One region of the Thermomonas brevis genome, then DNA from elsewhere that is predicted to be linked to it. Evidence: riboswitches for the same ligand, from Rfam matches in the RefSeq annotation. Region 1 holds a riboswitch; the other holds the start of a gene.
The links. Region 1 has a riboswitch for fluoride ahead of H9L17_RS03900 (voltage-gated chloride channel family protein). Riboswitches for the same ligand answer to the same signal wherever they lie in the genome.
Positions count from the first base shown of each region.

Region 2: it holds a riboswitch for fluoride, as region 1 does, so the genes downstream of both, crcB (fluoride efflux transporter CrcB) here and H9L17_RS03900 (voltage-gated chloride channel family protein) in region 1, are expected to answer to the same signal.

Region 1 covers NZ_CP060711.1:842,626-851,357, forward strand. Annotated here, with positions in the region: gene H9L17_RS03885 (TonB-dependent receptor plug domain-containing protein) at 3-1,970, opposite strand; gene rpsB (30S ribosomal protein S2) at 2,382-3,161, shown strand; gene tsf (translation elongation factor Ts) at 3,332-4,213, shown strand; fluoride riboswitch at 4,309-4,380, shown strand; gene H9L17_RS03900 (voltage-gated chloride channel family protein) at 4,457-5,821, shown strand; gene H9L17_RS03905 (hypothetical protein) at 5,818-6,189, shown strand; gene rlmH (23S rRNA (pseudouridine(1915)-N(3))-methyltransferase RlmH) at 6,219-6,689, opposite strand; gene rsfS (ribosome silencing factor) at 6,733-7,143, opposite strand; gene nadD (nicotinate-nucleotide adenylyltransferase) at 7,140-7,841, opposite strand; gene holA (DNA polymerase III subunit delta) at 7,838-8,732, opposite strand, start outside.
Region 2 covers NZ_CP060711.1:3,325,745-3,334,476, forward strand. Annotated here, with positions in the region: gene H9L17_RS15340 (DNA translocase FtsK) at 1-362, shown strand, start outside; gene lolA (outer membrane lipoprotein periplasmic chaperone LolA) at 528-1,145, shown strand; gene H9L17_RS15350 (replication-associated recombination protein A) at 1,315-2,592, shown strand; fluoride riboswitch at 2,600-2,661, shown strand; gene crcB (fluoride efflux transporter CrcB) at 2,710-3,120, shown strand; gene H9L17_RS15360 (methyl-accepting chemotaxis protein) at 3,287-4,459, opposite strand; gene H9L17_RS15365 (protein-glutamate methylesterase/protein-glutamine glutaminase) at 4,538-5,608, opposite strand; gene cheD (chemoreceptor glutamine deamidase CheD) at 5,608-6,210, opposite strand; gene H9L17_RS15375 (CheR family methyltransferase) at 6,207-7,058, opposite strand; gene H9L17_RS15380 (putative bifunctional diguanylate cyclase/phosphodiesterase) at 7,051-8,732, opposite strand, start outside.

The DNA of each region.
Region 1 (8,732 bases):
CGTCAGAACCCGATCCCGAACATGGCGTACACGTAGCGGCCGCGTTCGAGGTAGTTGTAGGCGCCGTCATCCTCGACGCGATGATCGGCCAGGTTCTCCACGCCCACCTGCACGCTGGCGTTGCCGAACAGGCTGCGCTTGAGCGAGGCGCTCCACAGGCGGTAGGAACGCTGATGTTGGCCAGCGGCGGTGAGCTGGTTGCCGATGTAGTCGTGGCGCAGTTCCCACTGCCAGGCGCGGTCGGCGCTGCTCCAGGCGAGGCGCGCGTTGCCGCTTTGCAGCGGCCGCTCGGCCAGGCGGCGGTCGGCGGTCGCGTCGCGCGCGTCGGTGTAGCCGTAGTTGCCGCTCAGGCGCAGGTTGTGCGGCAGCTCCACGCCCGCTTCCAGCTCCGCGCCGCGAATGCGCGCGTCGCTGACGTTCTCGTAGCGGTACAGCCGGCCCAGCGGCTTGGCGCACAGGCTGATGCAGACCGCGTCGATCAGGCCCTCGACCTTGTTGCGGTAGGCGGTGGCGCGCAGCCAGTAGTCCGCGTTGGCGTAGCCCAGCGACAGCTCGAAGTTGCCGCTCTTCTCCGGCTTCACGTCCGGGTTGCCGATGAAGCTGTGCGGGCCGTCGAAGCGGTACTCGGGCGAGATCTGCTTGAGCATCGGTGCCTTGAAGCCGCGCGAGTAGCCGCCCTTCAGCATCCAGCCGTCCGCCGGCTGCCAGACCGCGTACAGGCGCGGGCTGACTTCGTTGCCGAACAGCTCGTGGTGGTCGAGGCGCGCGCCGGCGACGAGGTCGAAGCGGTCGGTCAGCGTCCACTCGTCCTGCAAGAAGCCGGCGTACTGGCGCAGCGCTTCGTGGCCGCGCGCGAACGAGGGATGCTCCAGCCATTCCTCGCGCGCCTCGAAGCCGGCGGTGAGCTGGTGGTCCTCGCCCAGCGCGATGCCGTAGTGGCCGTTGACGGTGGTTTCGCGCGCGCCCTGCTCCGGCGACGGCGCGACGCCGTTGGTGTTGCGTTGCACCTGGTGGATGTCGGCCACCTGCGCGGCCAGGTGCAGGGTGCCGCCGCCGATGCCGGCGTCGTAGCTCAAGCTGATCTGGCTGCGGTCGAAATCGTAGGACTGCCGGTAGTACAGCGGCACCTTGCCGGTGCTGGTGCCGTACCAGCGATCCTCGTCGCTTTTCATCATCGTCAGCGCCAGCCGCTGGTTCTCGCTCGGCCGCCACTGCAGGCGGGCGCGCAGGCTGGACTGCTCCTGCCCCTCGCGTTGGTCGATCCGCGCGTTGGCCGGATCGGGCTGCGGCTGCTGCTTCTGCCAGGCCGCATCGACCACCAGCGAGACGCGTTCGCCCAGCGGCCCGGCCAGGTGCACGCTGGCCTGCTTGTTGTCGCCGCCGGCGTCGCGGGTGGTGTTGCCCGCGGTCAGGCGCGCGCCGCCGCTCCATTGCCTGCCGGCGTCGCGGGTGATGATGTTGATAACGCCGCCGAGCGCATCGGAGCCGTACAGCGAGGACAGCGGCCCGCGCACGATCTCGACCCGTTCGATCGCCTCCATCGGCACCCAGCCGAACTGCAGGTCGCTCAGGCCGAACACCTGGTCGGTGGCGGCGATGCGCTCGCCATCCACCAGCACCAGCGTGTGCCGGCTCTCCATGCCGCGCATGCTGACCACCCGCCGGCCCAGCCCGCCGACCGCGCGGATGTTCAGGCCGGGCGCGTCGCGCAGGGCGTCCAGCACGTCGCGCGCCGGGCGCGCGCGCAGTTCCTCGCCGGTGACGACGGTGACGCTGGCCGGCGCGGTGTCCGCGCTGCGCTCGCTGGTGGTGGCGGTGACGACCACCTTCTGCAACTCGGTGACCGGCTTGTCCTTGTCGGCGTCGCCATCGGCGGCGAACGCCGGCGCGTGCAGCGCCAGCAGCATCGACAGGGCCAGCAGCCGGCGGCGCTGCCGCCGTCGGGGGGAAACGCGGGAAAGACGGGTCACGGGACGATCTCCAGAGGGAAAGACGCGGCCCTGCGACGGCGTCCAGGGCGAATGCCGCAGACGTTAACGAAACTGATTCTCATTTCATTTGACGCAGATCAACCGCCCGCGCCATGCCCGCCCTTCCCCGCATTGGAAGGCTGCGGATGCGCGGCCTCCGCGCCCGCGATCCCCGGCGATTTGCCCCGAATGCCAGATTCGGTCATACTTCCGAGGCTTTATCGCCGCCACGACGAGCGCATCGTCGAATCCACACCTGTCGGCAATCCCCGCTCCGGGGTGCCCGCGCAAGCGGGTTCGGAAGCGGTGACGACGGGGAGGCCCAACCCCGGAATCCAGCGCCCGCCGCTCGCGGCCAGGCGCAGCGCCTTCATTCCCCCGGCGCGGATTCCATACATCGGAGTTTCTGCAATGCCCCAGATCACCATGCGCCAGATGCTGGAAGCCGGCGTCCACTTCGGCCACCAGACCCGCTACTGGAATCCCAAGATGGGCCCGTACATCTTCGGCGCCCGCGGCAAGATCCACATCATCAACCTGGAAAAGACCGTCCCGCTGTTCAACGACGCGATGAACTTCATCAGCGGCGTGGCGCAGAAGCGCGGCACCATCCTGTTCCTGGGCACCAAGCGCAGCGCGCGCGAGGCGGTCAAGGAAGAAGCCGAGCGTTGCGGCATGCCGTACATGACCCAGCGCTGGCTGGGCGGCACCCTGACCAACTTCGCCACCGTGAAGAAGTCGGTCGCCCGCCTGAAGGAACTGGAAGCCGCGGAAACCGACGGCACCTTCCAGAAGCTGGTCAAGCACGAAGTCATGGGCCTGCGCCGCGAGCGCGACAAGCTGCAGGCCTCGCTGGGCGGCATCAAGGACATGAACCGCCTGCCCGACGCCCTGTTCGTGATCGACATCGGCCATGAAGACATCGCCATCAAGGAAGCCAAGAAGCTCGGCATCCCGGTGATCGCGGTGGTCGACACCAACTACGATCCGGCCCTGGTCGACTACGCCATCCCCGGCAACGACGACGCCATCCGCGCCGTGCAGCTGTACGCCCGCGCCGCCGCCGACGCCGTGCTGGAAGGCAAGGCCGCCGCGCCGAACTCGGCTTCGGTGCGCGAAGAGGACTTCGCCGCCGCCGTCGAAGGCGAGGAAGCTGCCAAGCCGGCGCGTCGCGGCAAGAAGGGCGAGTAATCGTCCCGTCACGCGGCCGCGTCATAGTGCGCGGCTGCGGTTTCGCATTTGCATTTGCTCGTCATTCCCGCGAAGGCGGGAATCCAGCTTTCCCAGCATTTCAGCGGATCAACCGCTGGATCCCCGCCTTCGCGGGGATGACGTTTACATACATCTAGAGGTATTCCCCAATGGCTGAAATCACCGCTTCCCTCGTGAAGGAACTGCGCGAGCGCACCGGCGCCGGCATGATGGAGTGCAAGAAGGCGCTCACCGAAACCAACGGCGACATCGACGCCGCGGCCGAAGCGCTGCGCAAGTCCGGCGCCGCCAAGGCCGACAAGAAGGCCGACCGCGTCACCGCCGAAGGCCGCATCGGCGTCGCCCAGGCCGGCGGCAAGGCCGTGCTGGTCGAAGTGAACTCGGAAACCGACTTCGTCGCCAACGACGTCAACTTCAAGTCCTTCGTCGATGCCGTCGCGCAGGCCGCACTGGCGTCCGGCGCCGCCGACGTCGAAGCCCTGAAGGCCGCCAAGCTGGCCTCCGGCGAGACCGTCGAGGAAGCCCGCGCCGCTGCCATCCAGAAGCTGGGCGAGAACATCCAGATCCGCCGCCTGGTCAAGATCGACGGCAACAACACGGTCGGCGCCTACGTGCACACCAACGGCAAGATCGGCGTGCTGGTCGACCTGGCCGGCGGCAGCGCCGAACTGGCCAGCGGCCTGGCGATGCACGTCGCCGCCATGAACCCGCCGCACAACAAGGCCGCCGACGTGCCGGCCGAGTTCATCGCCAAGGAAAAGGAAATCGAACTGGCGAAGATGAGCGAGAAGGACAAGGCCAAGCCGGCCGACATCCTCGAGAAGATCATCAGCGGCAAGCTCAACAAGATCGTCAGCGAAGTGACCCTGTACGGCCAGAACTACGTGCTGGACAGCGACAAGACCGTCGAAGCCGTGCTGAAGGCCGCCGGCGCCGACGTGGTCGGCTTCCAGCGCCTGGTGGTCGGCGAAGGCATCGAGAAGGTGCAGGAAGACTATCTGGCCGAAGTCGCCAAGGCGATGCAGGTCTGATCTTCCGCTTCACCCGATGCACGAAGAACCCGCCGGCGACGGCGGGTTTTTTGTTGCGCGGCATCCACTCGACGGACGCCGTGCCGCCGGCTAGAGTGCGCGCAGGAGATGGCGTTCCTCCCGTGAATCGAACCGCAGCGTCCGCTGCTGATGACGCCTACAGCCACCTGACCAACGTCGGGGCTGTAGGCACGCGCCCACGCCCCGCATTGGTCGGCCCGATGAATCTTCGAGCAACGACCAATGCCATCCTTTTTCCATCGTTCCGAACAGATCGAACTGCTTCCCCGATTGGGGAAGTGGCTGATCATCGCCAGCCTCGTCGCCGTCCTCGCCGGCAGCGCGTCGGCGTTCTTCCTGCTCGCCCTGGACCGCGCCACCGCCTGGCGTGAGGCCCATCGCTGGGCGATCTGGCTGCTGCCCGTCGCCGGTTTCGGCGTGGGGCTGGTCTATCACCTGCTGGGCAAGCAGGTGAATGCCGGCAACAACCTCATCATCGACGAAATCCACGATCCGAAGAAGGTCGTGCCCCTGCGCATGGCGCCGCTGGTGCTGGGCGGCACGGTGGTGTCGCACCTGTTCGGCGCATCGGTGGGCCGGGAAGGCACCGCCGTGCAGATGGGCGGCGCGTTGGCCGACCAGCTCACCCACCTGCTGCGCCTGCAGCGCGAAGACCGCCGCGTGCTGCTGATGTGCGGCATCGCCGCGGGCTTCGCGTCGGTGTTCGGTACGCCGCTGGCCGGGGCGGTGTTCGGGCTGGAAATCCTCGCCATCGGCCGGATGCGCTACGACGCGCTGTTCCCGTGCATGGTCGCCGGCATCGTGGCCGATCAGGTGTGTCTGGCCTGGGGCATCCATCACACGCCGTATGCGGTGGCCGGGATCGTGCCTGTGGGTGCGTGGAGCGTGCTGGCGGTGGTGATCGCCGGCATCGTGTTCGGCCTTGTCGGCATGCTGTTTTCCAGCGCGGCGCATGGCCTTGGCGCGCTGGTCAAGCGGCGGATCGCGCAGGCGCCGCTGCGGCCGTTCGCGGGCGGCCTGGCGATCGCCTTTGCGTTGTGGGCGCTGGATGGCTATCGCTATATCGGGCTGGGCATCCCCGACATCGTGCGTGCGTTTCAGCAGCCGATGGCGCCGTGGGATTTCTTCGGCAAGTTCGGCTTCACCGTGGTCTCGCTGGGCACCGGCTTCAAGGGCGGCGAAGTGACGCCGCTGTTCTATATCGGCGCGACACTGGGCAACGCGCTGGCGCCGCTGCTGCACATGCCGTTTTCGCTGATGGCGGGCATCGGCTTCGTCGCGGTGTTCTCCGGCGCGGCCAACACGCCCATCGCGACCACGCTGATGGCGATGGAACTATTCGGCGCCGAGATCGGCCCGCTGGCGGCCATCGGCTGCGTCACCGCCTACCTGTTCTCGGGCCACACCGGCATCTACCGCGCTCAGCGCATCGGCCACGGCAAGCACCACAAGCGGCGGCTCGCCGCTCCGGAACACCTGCGCCTCGCCGAGCTCGCGCTGTTCCGCAGCGCGGAAGCCGAACGCGCCGGCGCGCGGCCGGCATGCGATCTCCCGACCGCGACCACCACCGAGGAAACGCGTCCATGAGCTCCCGGCAGGCACCGACCATCGCCGCCCTGCGGCTCTACTTCCCGCACGTCGCCCAAGCCAGGCCGACGCGTTTCTGGCATCGGCTGAGCGCGCCGGCGCTCGCCCGGCATCTGCTGCTGGCGGCCCGCGAGGCGCAGATCGTGCAAGCGATCCTGCATCACGTCAGCTCCGGCTATCTTCCCGGCGAGCGACTCTCGCACCACCATCCGGAACTCACGGACATGCGCCATCCGCAGTGCCTGGAGCTGCTGGACACCGAACAGCGGCTGCGCGATTTCATGCGCGAGCACGCGGAGGAACTGCGCAAGGTGCATGCCGTGCTGTTCCTGTGCGAATTGCCGCTGGAGCACGAGCGCACGGGGTGATGCAGCGCGGCAGGCCGCCCGCGTCCGCTTCAGGCGCGATGGTAGGGATGGTTCGCCAGCAGCGCCGCCGCGCGATAGAGCTGCTCGGCCAGCACCAGCCGCACCAGCATGTGCGGCAGGGTCAGTGGGCCGAGCGACCAGTGTTCGTCGGCGCGGGCGATGACCTCGGGCGCGTGGCCTTCCGGGCCGCCGATCAGGAAGGCGAGATCGCGGCCCTGCCCGCGCCAGTGTTCGAGGCGCTGGGCGAGGTGTTCGGAACTGTGCATCTTGCCGCGTCCGTCCAATGCGACGACGTGGGCGCCCTTCGGCAGCGCAGCGAGGACGCGCGCGCCTTCGTCTGCGGTCGCCCTGACGGTGTCGCGGCCTTTGCCGCGCACGCCGGGCTCCACTTCGACGAGGTCGAGCGGCAGCCAGTGCGACAGCCGCTTCTGGTATTCGGCGAAACCCTGCGCCACCCAGCCGGGGGCGCGTTCGCCGACGGCGACGAGGCGGGCTTTCATTCCGAGAAATCAGCGACGAGGAAGGCGCAGCGGGCGCTGCGGCTCACTCCTCTTCGTCGGCACTCGCCGCGGCCGGCGGCTGGTCGCCCACCGACCACAGCCGCTCCAGCGCGTAGAACTCGCGCACGCGCGGCAGCATGACGTGGACGACCACGTCGCCGAGATCGACCAACACCCATTCGGCCTCGCGCTCGCCTTCCACGCCGAGCGGGACGACGTCGAGCTTCTTGGCGAAGCGCACCACTTCGTCCGCCGCCGACTTCACGTGGCGGGTGGAGGTGCCGGAGGCGATGACCATGAAATCGCAGACGCTGCTCTTGCCGCGCACGTCGATCTGCACCACGTCCTTGGCTTTCAGCTCCTCCAGTCCGCCGTGCACGGCCTTCAGCAGGGCCTCCACGGAGGGCGGCGGGGTGGGCAGGCTGGTCTTGATGACGTGGGCGGCAGTGGTCAAGGGCGAACGCTCGATGAAGATGCAGGCAGTATAACGGCCGGGTCGCGGTAGAGATTGAGCTGGACGATACGGGCCGCGACCCGTTCAGGAACCCAGTCCCGCCACTGCTCGCCCGCGGCGATGCGGCGGCGAAGCTCGGTGGAGGACTCCGGGCGCAGCTCGGCCAGCGGCAGCAGGGCGAAGCCGCCGTGCGGGCTGTCCGCCAGCGCGTCCGGCGGCAGCCAGCGCTGGCCGATCTCCGCCAGCACCTGGGGAGCCTCGGCGCGCAGGCGGGCGGCATCGACCTCGGCCCCCGGCCGCTGCACGGCGACGATGTGGGCCAGGTCGAACAGCTCGCGCCAGCGGTGCCAGGTATGCAATTGCAGCAGCGAATCCGCGCCGATCAGCCATGCCAGCGGCGCGGAGCCGCCGAGGTCGGCGCGCAGTTCGGCCAGCGTGTCGCAGGTGTAGGACGGGCCGGCGCGATGCAGTTCGCGGCGATCCACGCGCAGGGCCGGCTCGCCTTCGATCGCCAGCTCCAGCAGCTCCGCGCGCTGTTCGGCGTCGGCGTGAGTGGCGGCCTTGTGCGGCGGATCGCGGGCCGGCAGCAGCGCGACCTCGGCGTGCAACGCATCGCGCGCGGCGCGGGCGATGGCGACGTGCCCGTTGTGCACGGGGTCGAAACTCCCGCCGTAGAAAACGCGCAGCGGGCCGCTCACGAGGCCAGCAGGCGCAGCGCGCCCTTGTCCGCCACCGCCAGCAGCAGGCGCTCCAGCTGCAGCCAGGCATCGGCGGATTCCTTGCCCGGCCGCACCCGGCCCTTGGAGACGCGGTCCACGCCGCCGGCGTCCACCAGCAGCCGCTGCCAGCGCTCCGGCGTGTGCCGCGCCAGCGCGCGCTTGTACACCGCCTGCTTGGAATCCCAGATCCGCAGCGCCTTGCACTCGGCGGCGAAGTTGCGCGCCCGCGCCAGCGCGGCGACGGTGTTCAGCTCCTTCACCACCATGCCCATCAGCGCCGGAATCGCCTCGCCTTCCGCCTTCAGGCCGGCGATGACGCGCGAGACCTGCGCGGGCTGCCCGTTCAGCGCGGCATCGACCAGCCGGAACACGTCGAAGCGCGCGGAGTCGGCGACCAGCGCGTCCATCCGCTCGGCGTCCAGCACCTCGGCCTGCCCTTGCAGCAGCAGGGCCAGCTTGTCCACTTCCTGCGCCGCCGCCAGCAGATTGCCTTCCACCCGCTGCGCCAGCCGCGCCACCGCGTCGGGCGTGGCCTTCACGCCGCGGCTGCGCAGGCGCTGGCCGATCCAGCCGTTGAGTTCGTGCGGCTTGACCGGCCAGGCGACCGCGAGGTGGCCGGTTCTGGCGACGGCCTCGCTCCATTTGCCGGCATGCGATTTCGACCATTCGCCGGCCACGATCAGCAACACCACGTCCTGCGGCGGCGCGGCGCAGAAGCCGGAAATCAGCTTCGCGCCCTCCGTGCCGGGCTTGCCGGTGGGCAGGCGGATTTCGATCAGGCGCCGGCTGGCGAACAGGCTGGGCGCGTGGATCGAGGCGTCCAGGCCACCCCAGTCGGCGTCGCGGCCTTCCATGTCGTGCACTTCGCGC
Region 2 (8,732 bases), 950 kb from region 1:
TCGTGTCCGACGAGGAAGTGCATCGCGTGGTCGAGCACCTCAAGCAGGCCGGCGGCCCGGACTACATCGAGGGCGTGCTGGAAGAGGCGCAGACCCTGTACGACGGCACCAGCGTCGGCGCCAACGGCCTGCCGGAAGCCGCATCCAGCGACGATCCCGAGGCCGATCCGCTGTACGACCAGGCGGTGCAGATCGTGACCGAAACCCGCCGCGCCTCGATTTCCGGCGTGCAGCGGCGCCTGAAGATCGGCTACAACCGCGCCGCGCGGCTGATCGAGGCGATGGAAGCGGCCGGCATCGTCAGCACGCCGGAGCACAACGGCGACCGCACGGTGCTGGCGCCGCCGCCGCCGCGCGCCTGAAGGCTTCCTTGACGCGGATCGACGCGGAAAAAGCGGATCGAGCCAAGCCCGAGGAATGGATCGCTTTATCCGTGTCATCTACGGCGATCCGCGTCGGAACGCTTTCCCACATCCCATTCAGCATCGTTTCGCCACACTGCATCGCAACGTTGCAGGAGACCCCGCATGAAGATCGCCACCACTTCCCTGGCCGCCGCGTTGCTGCTGGCCGCCAATCTCGCCAACGCCGGCGCGCGCGACGAGCTGGACGCCTTCGCCAAGGGATTGAAGGGTCTGGACGGCCAGTTCAGCCAGCAGGTCTTCGATGTGCGCGGCAAGCGCAAGGAAAGCAGCACCGGCCGCGTGGCGGTGTCCGCGCCGCGCCTGTTCCGCTGGGAATACGTGAAGCCGTATCCGCAGCTGATCGTGGCCGACGGCAAGACCGTGTGGGTGTTCGATCCCGACCTGAACCAGGTCAGCAAGCGCGCGCAGGGCGTGGAGGAGGCCAACAGCCCGCTCGCCATCCTGCTGGAGCCGGCCAAGCTGGATCGCGATTTCATCGTCAAGGAAGCCGGCACGCGCGACGGCGTGGAGTGGCTGGAGATCGCGCCGCGCGGCGCCGACGCCGGCTTCAAGACGGCGCGGCTGGGCTTCGCCGACGGCCAGCTGTCGCAGCTGGACTACGTGGACGCGTTGGGCCAGCGCACCGCCATCGCGTTTTCCGGCTGGAAGCGCAACCCGGCCTTCGCCAAGGGCACCTTCAGCTACGTGCCGGGCAAGGGCGTGGACGTGATCGGCGGGTAACGCCGCCGGTTCATGCGCGCCTTGGAGTGGCGTGGACGGCGATCTGAAAATCGCCTGCACGTCGCCCGCGTAGAATCGCGACATGCCCGCGCGCACGCCAAAGCCCTCCGATTCCACCGACCTGCTCGGCAGCGTCGCCGGCGAGGCGCTGCGCCCGCTCGCCGAGCGCATGCGCCCGCGCACGCTGGACGACATGGTCGGCCAGCACCGCCTGCTGGCGCCCGGTTCCGCGCTGCGCCGCGCGATCGAGGCCGGGCGCATGCATTCCATGATCCTGTGGGGGCCGCCGGGCTGCGGCAAGACCACGCTGGCGCTGCTGCTGGCGCGCCATGCCGACGCCGAGTTCGTGGCGATCTCGGCGGTGCTGTCGGGCTTGCCGCAGGTGCGCGAGGTGCTGGCGCAGGCGCAGGCGCGCTTCGACACCGGCCGCCGCACCCTCCTGTTCGTGGACGAGGTGCACCGCTTCAACAAGGTGCAGCAGGACGCCTTCCTGCCGCACATCGAGCGCGGCACCATCCTGTTCGTCGGCGCGACCACCGAGAATCCCTCGTTCGAACTCAACTCCGCGCTGCTGTCGCGCTGCCGCGTGCACGTGCTGGAGCCGGTGTCGGCGCCGGACATCGCGCAGGCGCTGCGGCAGGCGCTGGACGACGAGGAGCGCGGTCTGGGCGGGCGCGGCCTGCGGATCGACGATACGGCGCTGGACGAGATCGCCGCCGCCGCCGACGGCGACGTGCGCCGCGCGCTCACTTTGCTGGAGATCGCCGCCGACATCGCGGAGGGCGAGGGCGGCACGATCACCGAGGCCACCCTGCATCAGGTGCTGGCCGACCGCACCCGCCGCTTCGACAAGGGCGGCGACCAGTTCTACGACCAGATCTCGGCGCTGCACAAGTCGGTGCGCAGCTCCAACCCGGACGGTGCCATCTACTGGCTGGCGCGGATGCTCGACGGCGGCTGCGACCCGTCCTACCTGCTGCGCCGGATGACCATCATGGCGGTGGAGGACGTCGGCCTGGCCGATCCGCGCGCGCTGGAAATGGCGATCAACGTCTGGAACGCCTTCGACCGCATCGGCGCGCCGGAAGGCCATATCGCGCTGTCCAACCTCGCTATCTATCTCGCCGGCACGGCCAAGTCCAACGCCAGCTACATGGCCTTGAACGCGGCGCGCGCCGACATCGCCGCGCTGGGCACACAGCCGGTGCCGCTGCACCTGCGCAACGCCCCGACCAAGTTGATGAAGTCGCTGGGCTACAGCAAGGGCTACCAGTACGACCACGACGTCGAAGGCGGCATCGCCCTCGACCAGACCGCGTTCCCGGACGGGATGGGCGAGCGCGTCTATTACCAGCCGGTTTCCCGCGGGCTGGAGATCAAGCTGAAGGAAAAGCTCGACGCCCTGCGCGAGGCGCGCGCCCGCGCTCGCGGCGAGCGCGGCGGCTAGGCATACTGCGCGCACGGGAGATGGCATCCTCCCCGAACCGCCGTTCCGGCTGATGATGCCTGCCAACCCCACCACCGGGCGGCAGGCGCGCGCTCCGGTTGCAACGAGGAGCGAACGATGGCGACGATCTGGTGGCAGCAGCTGGTCCTGGTGATGTGCGGCGGCGCGCTGGGCTCCGCGGCGCGGTTCTGGCTGAGCGGTGCGCTGCTGCGGCGGTTGGGCGAAGGCATCCCGTGGGGCACGCTGGCGGCCAACCTGATCGGTTCGTTCGCGATCGGCTTTCTCGCGGTCTGGCTGGAAGGGCGCGGCCCGCATGCGTTGTATTGGCGTGCGTTCCTGATCGTCGGCCTGATTGGCGGATTCACCACCTATTCCTCGCTGATGCTGGAATGCCTGCTGCTGGCGCGCTCGCCGCGCAGCGGGATGGCGCTGGTCTATCTAGGCACGACGCTGGCCGCGGGGCTGCTGTTGGTGTGGCTGGGCTCGCGGATGGCGCTGGCGGTCCGAGAGCCGTTTCCAGGTGTATGAGCGGGGTTTTTGACGCGGATCTATGCGGATGTCACGGATAGAGCGGATTTACTGCGCAAGCGTCGCTTGATCCGGCTCTTTCCGCGTCGATCCGCGTCAAACATTGCCATCGCGAAAACGAAAATCCCGGCCGGAGCCGGGATTTCCGAGCGACGCGGGGAGGGCGTCAGAACAGTTCGACGCTGCCGGCGTCCATGCTCTGCTGCAGCACCGGCTTGTGCGGCGGGCGCTCCCATTCGCCGCGCATCTGGGCGATGCGGCTGCCGATGTGGGCCAGCGCCTTGCGCATTTCCGGGTCCTGGAAGCCGTGGCTGCCGCGCAGCAGGTCGTGCAGGGTGGTCGCTTCGTTGTTGATCTGCTCCAGGCGCTGCAGGTGCACGCCGGCCGCGGTCAGCGCCTGCGTGGCGATGTCCTCGAACTGCAGCGAGCGCACCGCTTCCGCCACCGAGCCGTCGATCGCGCGGCCGCAGTCGGCGATGTCGCGCATGCCGTTGCCGAGGCTGCGGTGGATGCCTTCCACCCGGTCCATCATCGAGGCCGATTCGTTGCGCGCGACGCGGGCGCGGTCGAGGTCGCGCGAGGCGGTCTGCGACACGGTCTCGCGAACCTTGGCGATGGATTCCTTGGCGTTGTGCGCCAGCTTGCGGATCTGCTCGTTGAAGGCGGTGCTGCGCTCGGACAGGTTGCGCACTTCGTCGGCCACCACCGCGAAGCCGCGGCCGGCCTCGCCGGCGCGGGCGGCCTCGATGGCGGCGTTCAGCGCCAGCAGGTTGGTCTGGTCGGCGATCGACTTCACGTCTTCCAGCAGCGCGAAGATGCCGTCGAGGTGGCCGGCCATCGCGTCGATGTGGCTGACGGTGACGCCGCTCTGGCTGCTGGCCTGCTCCAGCGCCTCGACCAGCTGTTCCATCTGCTGGGTGGCCTGCTGGGCGAAGCGGGAGATGTCGATGGAGCCGCTGTCGTCGCCGGTGCGCTCGACCAGCCGCGCCACCACCGTGCTCTGCTCGCGCGACTTGCGGTTGACCGCGTCGAAGCTGCCGCCGAGCTTGGCCACCGATTCGCGGATCAGGGTGCGGGTGCGTTCGATCTCCGCGTGCGAACCATTGATCTCGTTGCCGACGAAGCCGCGCAGCTCGCCGAGCAGCCTGGCGTGGTCGTGCAGCACCTTCACCTCGGACTTGCTGGGCAGCGCACGCCAGGCCACCACGCCCCACGCGAGCGCGGAGGTGACCACCAGCGCCAGGCGCACGGCCAGCGGCCAGGCCAGGGCTTCGGCAACGAACAGCAGCAACATCAGCGCGATCGGTGCGGCGATGCGGAGCAGGGCACGGGATTCCATCGTCGATCTCTGCAGGGACTCAAGGGGGATAACGGCCGGGCAGGGCGCCGGCTTTAGAGGAATCGCCCGCGGCGGCGCTCAGCCGCCGCCGACCGCGGTGCTCGCCAGCAGCGCGCCGCCGATCTCCTGCAGCGGCAGCACCTGCTGCGCCGCGCCCAGCGTGTAGGCGGCGCCGGGCATGCCCCAGACCACGCTGGTGGCCTCGTCCTGGACCATGGTGGCGGCGCCGACCTTGCGCAGCGCCAGCAGCCCGCGCGCGCCGTCGTCGCCCATGCCGGTGAGCAGGGCGGCGCTGGCGTTGGCGCCGGCGGCGACGGCCACCGACTCGAACAGCGCGTCGACGCTGGGGCGGTGGCGGCGGATCGGGTCGTCCTCGCCCAGCCGGCAGCGCCAGCGCGCGCCGCTGCGCTGCACGCGCAGGTGCAGGCCGCCGGGGGCGACGTAGGCATGGCCGGCCAGCAGCGGCATGTCGTCCTCGGCCTGCACCACGGTCATCTTACTGTGGCGGTTCAGGCGCTCGGCGAACGGCTTGCTGAAGGCGGCGGGGATGTGCTGGGTGATGACGGTGGCGGGCGCGTCGGCCGGCATCGTTTCGAGGATGACGCGGATCGCCTCGGTGCCGCCGGTGGAGGCGCCGATGGCGATCAGCCGGTCGGTGGTGCGGTACTTGATGACCGGCGCCGCCTGCGCGGCCGCGACAGCCGGCTGCAACCGGGCGACGCGCGCACGCGCGGCGTGGCGCACGCGTTCGCACAGTTCGCCGGCGTAGTTGTTGAGGCCGCGCTCGACGTCGAGCTTGGGCTTGGTGACGAAATCCACCGCGCCCAGCGCCAGCGCGTCCAGCGTGACCTGCGCGCCGGCTTCGGTCAGCGAGGACACCATCACCACCGGCATCGGCCGCAGCCGCATCAGGTTCTGCAGGAAGGTGAGGCCGTCCATGCGCGGCATTTCGACGTCGAGGGTGAGTACGTCGGGTTCGAGCTGCTTGATCTTCTCGCGGGCGATCAGCGGGTCGGCCGCGGTGCCGACCACCTCGATGCCCGGATCGGCCGACAGCAGCTCGGTCAGCACCTGGCGCACCAGCGCCGAGTCGTCGACGATCAGGACGCGGATCTTGCCGCCCGGACGCTGGGGAATCTGCATGCTCATCAGAACAACTCCACGGAACCGGCCACCGGCTTCTGCGCCAGCTGGCTGCGATAGGCGCGTTCGACCCGCGCGATCTCGCCCGCGGCGGGCAGGCGCTTGACCAGGGTGCGCCCGCTGCGGGCGAAGAAGCAGACCTTGCGCGGCTGGTTGCCGAACAGGTCCTGCGCCAGGATCGGAATGCGCTCGGCCGACAGGTAGTCGAGGACGAAATTGCCGTTGCGCGTGCCGATGGGATCGAGGGTCATGCCCGGCAGCACGTTGCCGCCGCCGAACACCTTGGCCTGCAGGCGCTGGCGCATCGCGCCGTGCTTGAGCAGGCCGTTGATCAGCAGTTCCATCGCGTGCGCGCCGTAGCGTGCGCTGCCGTCGCCGGGCGCGGCGTCGGGCAGCATGAAGTGGTTCATGCCGCCGACGTTGGCGCTGGCGTCGTAGATGCAGGCGGCCACGCAGGAGCCCAGCACGGTGGCGAGCGCGACCTCGTCCGAGGTCACCCGCCATTCGGCCGGCAGCAGCTTGATGACATCGGCGTCCAGCGCCGGGTCGTAGTAGCTGCCCGGCGGCGGGCTGCGCGCCGGCGCTGCGCGGGAGGGAAGCACGCTCATCGAGCGTCCTGGGCGGCGCGGTAGATGGTGCGGCCGCAGGGCAGCATCACGTCCTGCGCGTGGGCGAAGCTTTCCGAGTGGCCGGCGTAGAAGCGTCCGCCCGGCGTCAGCAGCGGCGCGATCTTGCGCAGCACCTCGTACTGGGTGGGCTTGTCGAAATAGATCATCACGTTGCGGCAGAACACCGCGTGGAAGCGCTGGCGCAGGCCGTAGTCGGGCGCCAGCAAGTTGAGCTGGCGGAACTCCACCAGCTGGCGCAGGTGCGGCTTGACCCGCACCAGCCCTTCGTTGGGGCCGGTGCCGCGCAGGAAGAAGCGGCGCTTGCGCTCGGCGGACAGGTCGGCGATGCGGTCCACGCCGTAGCTGCCGGACGCGGCGGCGGTCAGCGCGTTGGTGTCGATGTCGGTGGCGAGGATGCGCACCGGCGGCGCGTCCGAGCCGTAGGCCTCGCAGGCGGTGATCGCCAGCGACCACGGCTCCTCGCCGGTGGAGGCGGCGCAGCACCAGATGTCGACCGGCTCGCCGCGCGGCACCGCGCGCAGCTGGTCGCGCAGGGCGTCGAAGTGGTGCGCCTCGCGGAAGAACGAGGTCAGGTTGGTGGTGAGCGCGTTGATGAACGCCTGTTCCTCGCTGTCCGGGTCGGCTTCGACCAGGTCCAGGTAGTCGGCGCAGGAGGACAGGCCGCGCGCGCGGATGCGCCGCGACAGCCGGCTGTAGACCATGTCGCGCTTGTGTTCGGCCAGGTGGATGCCGGCGCGCGCGTAGATCATCCGGCAGGCGCGGCGGAAGTCGCGGTCGTTGAAGTCGAAGCCGGTGCCTTCGCGGTCCCCGGCGGTCAGTTCAGCCATGTTGCGTCTCCGCCTGTTGGTCCCGCAGGCGCGCCAGCAGCGTGCCCGCATCGAGTGCCCGCGCGTACAGGTAGCCCTGCGCCTCCTCGCAGCCGTGGTTGTGCAGCCATTCGGCCTGCGCGGCCTGCTCCACGCCCTCGGCCACCACCCGCAGACCGAGCGCGCGCGCCAGCATCAGGATCCAGCGCACGATCGCGGCGTCCTCGCTGCTGTCCAGCATGCCGCTGACGAAGCTGCGGTCGATCTTGACCCGGTCGATGCGGAAGCGCTGCAGCATCGACAGCGAGGCGTAGCCGGTGCCGAAATCGTCGAAGGCGAGGTTGACGCCGCGCGAGCGCAGCTGCGCCAGCGCTTCGGCGCCGGCGCTGTCCTGGGTCAGGGCGATGTTCTCGGTGATCTCCAGCTCCAGCCGCTCGGCGGGCAGGCCGGCCGCGGCCAGCGCGTTCTCCACCTGCGCTGCCAGCTGTTCGCCGAGCTGGGCGGGGAACAGGTTGATGCTCACCGAGGTCTCGGCATCCGGCCACTGCGCGGCGTCGAGGCAGGCGCGCTGCATCACCCAGGCGCCGACCTCGGCGCCGAGCGGGCTGCGGGTGAGCAGTTCGATGAACTCGCCGGCCGGCACCATGCCGCGCAGCGGGTGGCGCCAGCGCAGCAGCGCTTCCGCGCCGCAGATGCGGCCGGTGCGCAGGTCCACCTGTGGCTGGTAGTGCAGTTCGAATTCGCCCTGCGCGAACGCGCGGCGCAGGTCGAGGTCCAGGTCGCGCCGGGCCAGCGCGTCGGCGCGCATCGACGGGCTGTAGCGGCACAGCTGGTGGCCGCCGGCGGACTTGGCGCGGTACAGGGCGAGGTCGGCGCAGGCCAGCGGGTCGCCCTCGCCGTGCACGTCGGCGCGCAGCGCGACGCCGGCGCTGACGTCCGCGTTGACCGCGTGGCCGCTCACGTGCAGGGTTTTTTCCAGCAGCCGGATCATCGCCGGCACCAGCGCCTCGGGATCGTCCGAGGGCGCCAGCCGGTCGTCGCGGCAGGCGACCGCGAACACGTCGCCGCCGACCCGCGCCAGGCTCACTTCGGCGTCGGTCTTCGTCTGCAATCGGCTGGCGAACGCCTGCAGCACGCGGTCGCCGACGCTGTGGCCGAGGCCGTCGTTGATCCACTTGAAGCGGTCGATGGCGATCAGCGCCACGCCCCAGTCCGGATGCGCCTCCAGCGCCGCCAGCAGGCCGTTGCGGTTGGGCAGCCCGGTCAGCGGATCGTAGTGGGCCAGCCGGTCGAGCTGGGCGCGCTGGTTCGCCGCCTCGGTGACGTCGTGCAGGATCAGGGTGGCGCCCTGGTCCGGCCCGTGCCGCCAGATCGAGCGGGTGGCGTCGAGCAGGCGCAGGCTGCCGTCCAGGGCGACGATGCGCAGCTGCCGCGAGTCTTCGGTCTGCGCGTCCAGCCAGGCTTCTGCCTGCGCGCGGTCGGACTGGAGGCCGGAGGGAAACAGCGACGACAGCGGCCGGCGTTCGAGCGGCGTGCCGAACAGGCGTTCGGCCGCGCGGTTGTGCCAGATGACGTTGCCGCCGCGGTCGCCGATCAGCACCGCCTCGCGGGCCTGTTCGCCGACCTGCGCCACGATCACCGCCTGGCGTTCGGCGTAGTGCCGTTCCAGCAGGTTGGAGGCGATGCGTCCGAGCC